DNA from 2 places in the Streptomyces sp. NPDC015127 genome. Region 1 is predicted to be linked to the other one. Evidence: predicted binding sites of a transcription regulator. Region 1 holds the regulator's gene; the other holds the start of a gene.
The links. Region 1 encodes HrcA, which represses chaperone genes, less so after heat shock. Its sites were predicted from a motif close to TTNGCACTCNGNNNNNCNGAGTGCNAA; they were not measured.
Positions count from the first base shown of each region.

Region 2: the regulator HrcA is predicted to act here: its motif matches at 1,440-1,466, upstream of groL (chaperonin GroEL).

Region 1 covers NZ_JBIBVE010000004.1:24,383-27,793, reverse strand. The annotation lists gene ACF08N_RS09105 (MBL fold metallo-hydrolase) at 1-436, opposite strand, end outside; gene hrcA (heat-inducible transcriptional repressor HrcA) at 599-1,615, shown strand; gene dnaJ (molecular chaperone DnaJ) at 1,616-2,752, shown strand; gene ACF08N_RS09090 (nitronate monooxygenase) at 3,041-3,411, shown strand, end outside.
Region 2 covers NZ_JBIBVE010000003.1:118,111-121,521, forward strand. The annotation lists gene ACF08N_RS06865 (polysaccharide deacetylase family protein) at 1-823, shown strand, start outside; gene groES (co-chaperone GroES) at 1,050-1,358, shown strand; gene groL (chaperonin GroEL) at 1,476-3,104, shown strand; gene ACF08N_RS06880 (ester cyclase) at 3,222-3,411, opposite strand, start outside.

The DNA of each region.
Region 1 (3,411 bases):
GGCCGCCCAGGTCGAGCGTGCACTCCCCGCTCACCAGGTGGTGCGGCACCACCAGCAGATCGGCTGCCTCCGCGGCCGAGGCAGCGGGCACCCCGTGCCGTACGGCGTCGGCGCGGATCGCGTCCCGTTCCCTCTTCAGCAGGGCGTCCACGCCGACCGCCCCGTAGATCTCCGCACCCGCGAACGCCGCCGTGCCCAGGACATGATCGAAGTGCGGGTGACTCAGTGCGATGTACGTCACGCGGCGCCCGCCCGCCAGCGCCTGCGCCTGGGACCGGATCTCGGCGCCCTCGCGGATCGTCGCGCCCGTGTCGTACAGCAGGACGTGGTCCTCGCCCAGCACCAGGCCGACGGTCGCGTCCCAGGCCGGCATCCTGCGCCGGCCGACTCCGTCCGCCAGCCGTTCCCACCCGAAGTCTTCCCAAGCGACGTCCATACGGCGACGCTATCCGCAACGACCAGCACAGGTCTCGCGGTAGCGTGGTCGGCCGCCCTTGCTAGGGGCGTACCCCGCCGCCGTACACTGGCCGGGGGAAGCTGGCACTCGGCCGTATCGAGTGCCAGGACACACCAGGACCGGCAGCTGGAGGTGCGCGCGATGCTCAGCGAACGCAGACTCGAAGTCCTGCGCGCCATCGTCCAGGACTACGTCGGCACCGAGGAGCCCGTCGGCTCCAAGGCGCTGACCGAGCGCCACAAGCTCGGCGTCTCCCCGGCCACCGTCCGCAACGACATGGCCGTGCTGGAGGAGGAGGGCTACATCGCCCAGCCCCACACCAGCGCCGGCCGTATCCCCACGGACAAGGGGTACCGGCTGTTCGTCGACAAGCTGGCAGGCGTCAAGCCGCTGTCGTCGCCCGAGCGCCGCGCCATCCAGAACTTCCTGGACGGAGCCGTCGACCTCGACGACGTCGTGGGCCGCACCGTCCGACTGCTCGCACAGCTGACCCGGCAGGTCGCCGTCGTCCAGTACCCCTCGCTGACCCGCTCGACGGTCCGGCACGTGGAGCTGCTGTCGCTCGCGCCCGCCCGGCTGATGCTCGTGCTGATCACGGACACCGGCCGTGTCGAGCAGCGGATGGTCGACTGCCCCGCGCCGTTCGGCGAGACCTCGCTGGCCGACCTGCGGGCCCGGCTCAACAGCCGCGTCGTCGGCCGCCGCTTCGCGGACGTGCCGCAGCTGGTGCAGGACCTGCCGGACTCGTTCGAGGCGGAGGACCGCGGCACGGTCTCCACGGTGCTCGCGACCCTTCTGGAGACACTGGTCGAGGAGACCGAGGAGCGGCTGATGATCGGCGGGACCGCCAATCTCACCCGCTTCGGACACGACTTCCCCTTGACGATCAGGCCGGTGCTGGAGGCGCTGGAGGAGCACGTCGTGCTGCTCAAGCTGCTCGGCGAGGCCAAGGAATCGGGCGTGACCGTGCGGATCGGGCATGAGAATGCCCACGAGGGACTCAACTCCACGTCCGTCGTCTCGGTCGGCTACGGTTCGGGCGGCGAGGCAGTCGCCAAACTCGGCGTGGTCGGACCGACCCGCATGGACTACCCCGGAACGATGGGAGCGGTACGCGCAGTGGCACGTTACGTCGGACAGATCCTGGCGGAGTCGTAAGTGGCCACGGACTACTACGCCGTACTCGGCGTGCGCCGCGACGCATCGCAGGACGAGATCAAGAAGGCCTTCCGCCGCCTCGCGCGCGAACTCCACCCGGATGTGAATCCGGACCCGAAGACGCAGGAGCGCTTCAAGGAGATCAACGCGGCGTACGAGGTGCTCTCGGACCCGCAGAAGAAGCAGGTCTACGACCTCGGCGGCGACCCGCTGTCCCAGGCCGGCGCCGGTGCCGCGGGCGGCTTCGGTGCGGGCGGCTTCGGCAACTTCTCCGACATCATGGACGCCTTCTTCGGCACGGCGTCGCAGCGCGGGCCCCGTTCGCGGACGCGGCGCGGCCAGGATGCGATGATCCGCCTGGAGGTCGAGCTCAGCGAGGCGGCCTTCGGCACGACGAAGGACATCCAGGTCGACACGGCCGTGGTGTGCACGACGTGCTCCGGCGAGGGCGCGGCGCCCGGCACCTCCGCGCAGACCTGTGACATGTGCCGTGGCCGCGGCGAGGTCTCGCAGGTGACGCGGTCCTTCCTGGGCCAGGTCATGACGTCCCGCCCGTGCCCGCAGTGCCAGGGCTTCGGCACCGTCGTGCCGACCCCGTGCCCGGAGTGCGCCGGCGACGGCCGCATCCGTTCGCGCCGCACGCTGACCGTGAAGATCCCCGCCGGTGTCGACAACGGCACGCGTATCCAGCTCGCGGGCGAGGGCGAGGTCGGCCCCGGCGGCGGCCCCGCCGGCGACCTGTACGTCGAGATCCACGAGATCGCCCACCCGGTCTTCCAGCGGCGCGGCGACGACCTGCACTGCACGGTGACAATCCCCATGACGGCGGCGGCGCTGGGCACGAAGTGCCCGCTGGAGACGCTCGACGGCATGGAGGAGGTCGACATCCGGCCCGGTACCCAGTCCGGCCAGTCGATCCCGCTGCACGGGCGCGGCATCACGCACCTGCGAGGCGGCGGCCGGGGCGACCTGATCGTCCACGTCGAGGTGACGACGCCGACGAAGCTCGACCCGGAGCAGGAGCGGCTGCTGCGGGACCTGGCGAAGCTGCGCGGCGAGGAGCGGCCGACGGGTCAGTTCCAGCCGGGGCAGCAGGGGCTGTTCTCGCGCCTGAAGGACGCGTTCAACGGGCGGTAGCCCGTGAGGGCTAGCGGCGGGGGTCCGCTGCGCGGGGCGTGTTCCCCCACCCCGCCCCTTCCCATAACCGGGGGCTCCGCCCCCGAACCCCGTACCGCCTCAAACGCTGGCGGGGCTGCATTGCAGCCCGTCCGGCGTTTGAGGACACCGTGCGAAGCGCGGTACGGGGTCCGGGGCTTGCCCCGGTTTCGGGAAGGGGCGGGTAGGGGAAACGCCCGCCGCAGGCGCAGCGCAACCCCCCGGAACGGGGGATTCGGCCCCGCCGCGGGGACGTGGCACGATGCCTACATGTCCTCCGCGCTGACCGATCTTTGCCGTCATCCGATCGTGCAGGCCCCCATGGCCGGCGGTGCGTCCTGCCCGGAGCTCGCCGCCGCCGTGTCGGACGCGGGCGGGCTCGGATTCCTCGCCGCCGGGTACAAGACGGCGGACGGCATGTACCACGAGATCAAACAGATCCGCGGCCTCACGGCGCGGCCCTTCGGCGTCAACCTGTTCATGCCGCAGCCCGCCACCGCCGACCCGGCGGCCGTCGAGGTCTACCGCCATCAGCTCGCCGGTGAGGCGACCTGGTACGAGACCCCGCTGGGCGACCCCGACGCGGGGCGGGACGACGGCTACGAGGCGAAGCTCGCGATCCTGATCGAGGACCCCGTCCC
Region 2 (3,411 bases), on a different contig from region 1:
GAAGTCCGCTTCCGGGCAGCCGGCCCAGCAGGGCCCCGAGGCCCGGAAGAAGGCGGCGGGCCCGGCCGGTGCCCTGTCCGGGTACGTCGAGAAGGTCAAGCGGGCCCAGGCCGCGCGCGCCGCGGCCGCGAAGAAGTGGGGGCTGAAGCAGACCCCGCTCGCCGCGCCCCCACCGCCCGCCGACAAGCCGAGGATCACCACCCGCAAGGGCTTCGAGGTCGAGGGCGGCGACGGTCTGCCGCCGGTCTTCACCGCGGTCCCGACCAAGGAGAAGATCGTCTTCCTGACGATCGACGACGGCGCGGAGAAGGACCCGGAACTGCTGCGGATGATGTCCGAACTGCAGATCCCGTACAGCGCCTTCCTCAGCGACTACGTGATCGATGACGACTACGCGTACTTCGAGAAGATGCGGGACCGCGGCGTCGCCCTGCACAACCACACCCTCAACCACCGCTACCTGCCCGGCCTGTCGTACTCCGCCCAGAAGCGGGAGATCTGCGGTCAGCAGGACAAGCTCCAGAAGCGGTACGGCACGCGCCCCCGGCTGTTCCGCCCGCCGTACGGCAACTACAACAAGGACACGCTGCGCGTCGCGAAGTCCTGCGGGATCGAGGCCGTGCCGCTGTGGGCGTCCGAGGCGTTCCCCGACCACATGGAATGGCGTGAGTGGGACCGGGACCTGCACCCCGGCGACATCATCCTCACCCACTTCAGGGGCCGCGGGGAATGGAAGGGCACGATGGCGGACATGATCCGCCGGGTGATGCGGACGGTGACCGCGAAGGGGTACGCCGTGGCGAAGCTGGAGGACTACGTGTGAGCCGCGCGCACCCGCTCCCCGCCCGGGCGCGGGGCCGCCACGCGGCGCCGTGTTGGCACTCCGCTTGACCGAGTGCTAATCCCGGTCATAGTCTCGCTCCTGGCACTCCCCATTGGAGAGTGCCAACACAGCGACGGGCAGGTCCGGCACCCGCGACGACGGATCCACCTGGTCGCCACCTCAGATCAGTTAACCCCGTGAGATCTCCGAAGGGGGAGGTCGGATCGTGACGACCACCAGCTCCAAGGTTGCCATCAAGCCGCTCGAGGACCGCATTGTGGTCCAGCCGCTCGACGCCGAGCAGACCACGGCTTCTGGCCTGGTTATCCCGGACACCGCCAAGGAGAAGCCCCAGGAGGGCGTCGTCCTGGCCGTGGGCCCGGGCCGCTTCGAGAACGGCGAGCGTCTTCCGCTCGACGTGAACGTCGGCGATGTCGTGCTGTACAGCAAGTACGGCGGCACCGAAGTGAAGTACAGCGGCGAGGAGTACCTCGTCCTCTCGGCCCGCGACGTGCTCGCGATCGTCGAGAAGTAATTCCTGCTTCACCCGGCAGAATTGCCTTGAGCTGCGCCCCTGGCCACCCCGCTGACGCCGGGCGGCGAGGGGCGCGGTTCTTTTGAACACGATTTCCGAGAGGGCTGAATCGCTCCCATGGCGAAGATCCTGAAGTTCGACGAGGACGCCCGTCGCGCCCTCGAGCGCGGCGTCAACAAGCTTGCCGACACGGTCAAGGTGACGATCGGCCCCCGCGGCCGCAACGTCGTCATCGACAAGAAGTTTGGCGCGCCCACCATCACCAACGACGGTGTCACCATCGCCCGCGAGGTCGAGGTCGAGGACCCGTACGAGAACCTGGGTGCCCAGCTGGTGAAGGAGGTGGCGACCAAGACCAACGACATCGCGGGTGACGGTACGACCACCGCCACCGTGCTGGCCCAGGCCCTGGTCCGCGAGGGTCTGCGCAACGTCGCCGCGGGTGCCTCCCCGGCCGCCCTGAAGAAGGGCATCGACGCCGCGGTCAAGGCCGTGTCCGACGAGCTCCTCGCGACCGCCCGCCCGATCGAGGACAAGACCGACATCGCCGCCGTGGCCGCGCTCTCCGCGCAGGACCAGCAGGTCGGCGAGCTCATCGCCGAGGCGATGGACAAGGTCGGCAAGGACGGTGTCATCACCGTCGAGGAGTCCAACACCTTCGGCCTGGAGCTCGACTTCACCGAGGGCATGGCCTTCGACAAGGGCTACCTGTCCCCGTACATGGTGACCGACCAGGAGCGTATGGAGGCCGTCCTCGACGACCCGTACATCCTGATCCACCAGGGCAAGATCTCCTCCATCCAGGACCTGCTCCCGCTGCTGGAGAAGGTCATCCAGGCGGGTGGCTCCAAGCCGCTGCTGATCATCGCCGAGGACGTCGAGGGCGAGGCCCTGTCGACGCTCGTCGTCAACAAGATCCGCGGCACCTTCAACGCGGTGGCCGTCAAGGCCCCCGGCTTCGGCGACCGCCGCAAGGCGATGCTCGGCGACATGGCCACCCTCACCGGTGCCACCGTCATCGCCGAGGAGGTCGGCCTCAAGCTCGACCAGGCCGGTCTGGACGTGCTGGGCACGGCCCGCCGCGTCACCATCACCAAGGACGACACCACGATCGTCGACGGTGGCGGCAACTCCGAGGACGTGCAGGGCCGGATCAACCAGATCAAGGCCGAGATCGAGACCACGGACTCCGACTGGGACCGCGAGAAGCTCCAGGAGCGCCTCGCGAAGCTGGCCGGCGGCGTGTGCGTGATCAAGGTCGGCGCCGCCACCGAGGTGGAGCTGAAGGAGAAGAAGCACCGTCTGGAGGACGCCATCTCCGCGACCCGCGCCGCGGTCGAGGAGGGCATCGTCTCCGGTGGTGGCTCCGCGCTCGTCCACGCCGTGAAGGTGCTCGAGGGCAACCTGGGCAAGCAGGGCGACGAGGCCACCGGTGTCGCCGTCGTCCGCCGCGCCGCCGTCGAGCCGCTCCGCTGGATCGCGGAGAACGCCGGCCTCGAGGGCTACGTCATCACCTCGAAGGTCGCGGAGCTCGAGGCCGGGCAGGGCTTCAACGCCGCCACCGGCGAGTACGGCGACCTGGTGAAGGCCGGCGTCATCGACCCGGTCAAGGTCACGCGCTCCGCCCTGGAGAACGCCGCCTCCATCGCCTCCCTGCTGCTCACGACCGAGACCCTGGTCGTCGAGAAGCCGGCCGAGGAGGAGGCCGAGGCGGGCCACGGCCACGGTCACGGCCACAGCCACTGACGTACGCGCCTCACGGCCGTACGAGCCTCAGGGCGTCCGAGACGCCTGAGCAGAAGGCCCCCGTCCCCCGCTGTCAGCGGGGGACGGGGGCCTTCTCCGTCTCTCGGGGCCGTTCGGTCACATCGCGCCGAGCTGCCGCATCAGCTTCATCAGGTCGAAGTGCCACCAGCCTTCCTTGATCTTCCCGCCCTCGAAGCGGAAGACCGTCGTGCCGGTGATCGTGCACTGTTCGCCCGTGGCCGGGATCCCCTGGAACTCGCCCTTGTGCCGTCCGTTGAAGGTCCACAGCAGCACGACGTCGTCGCCT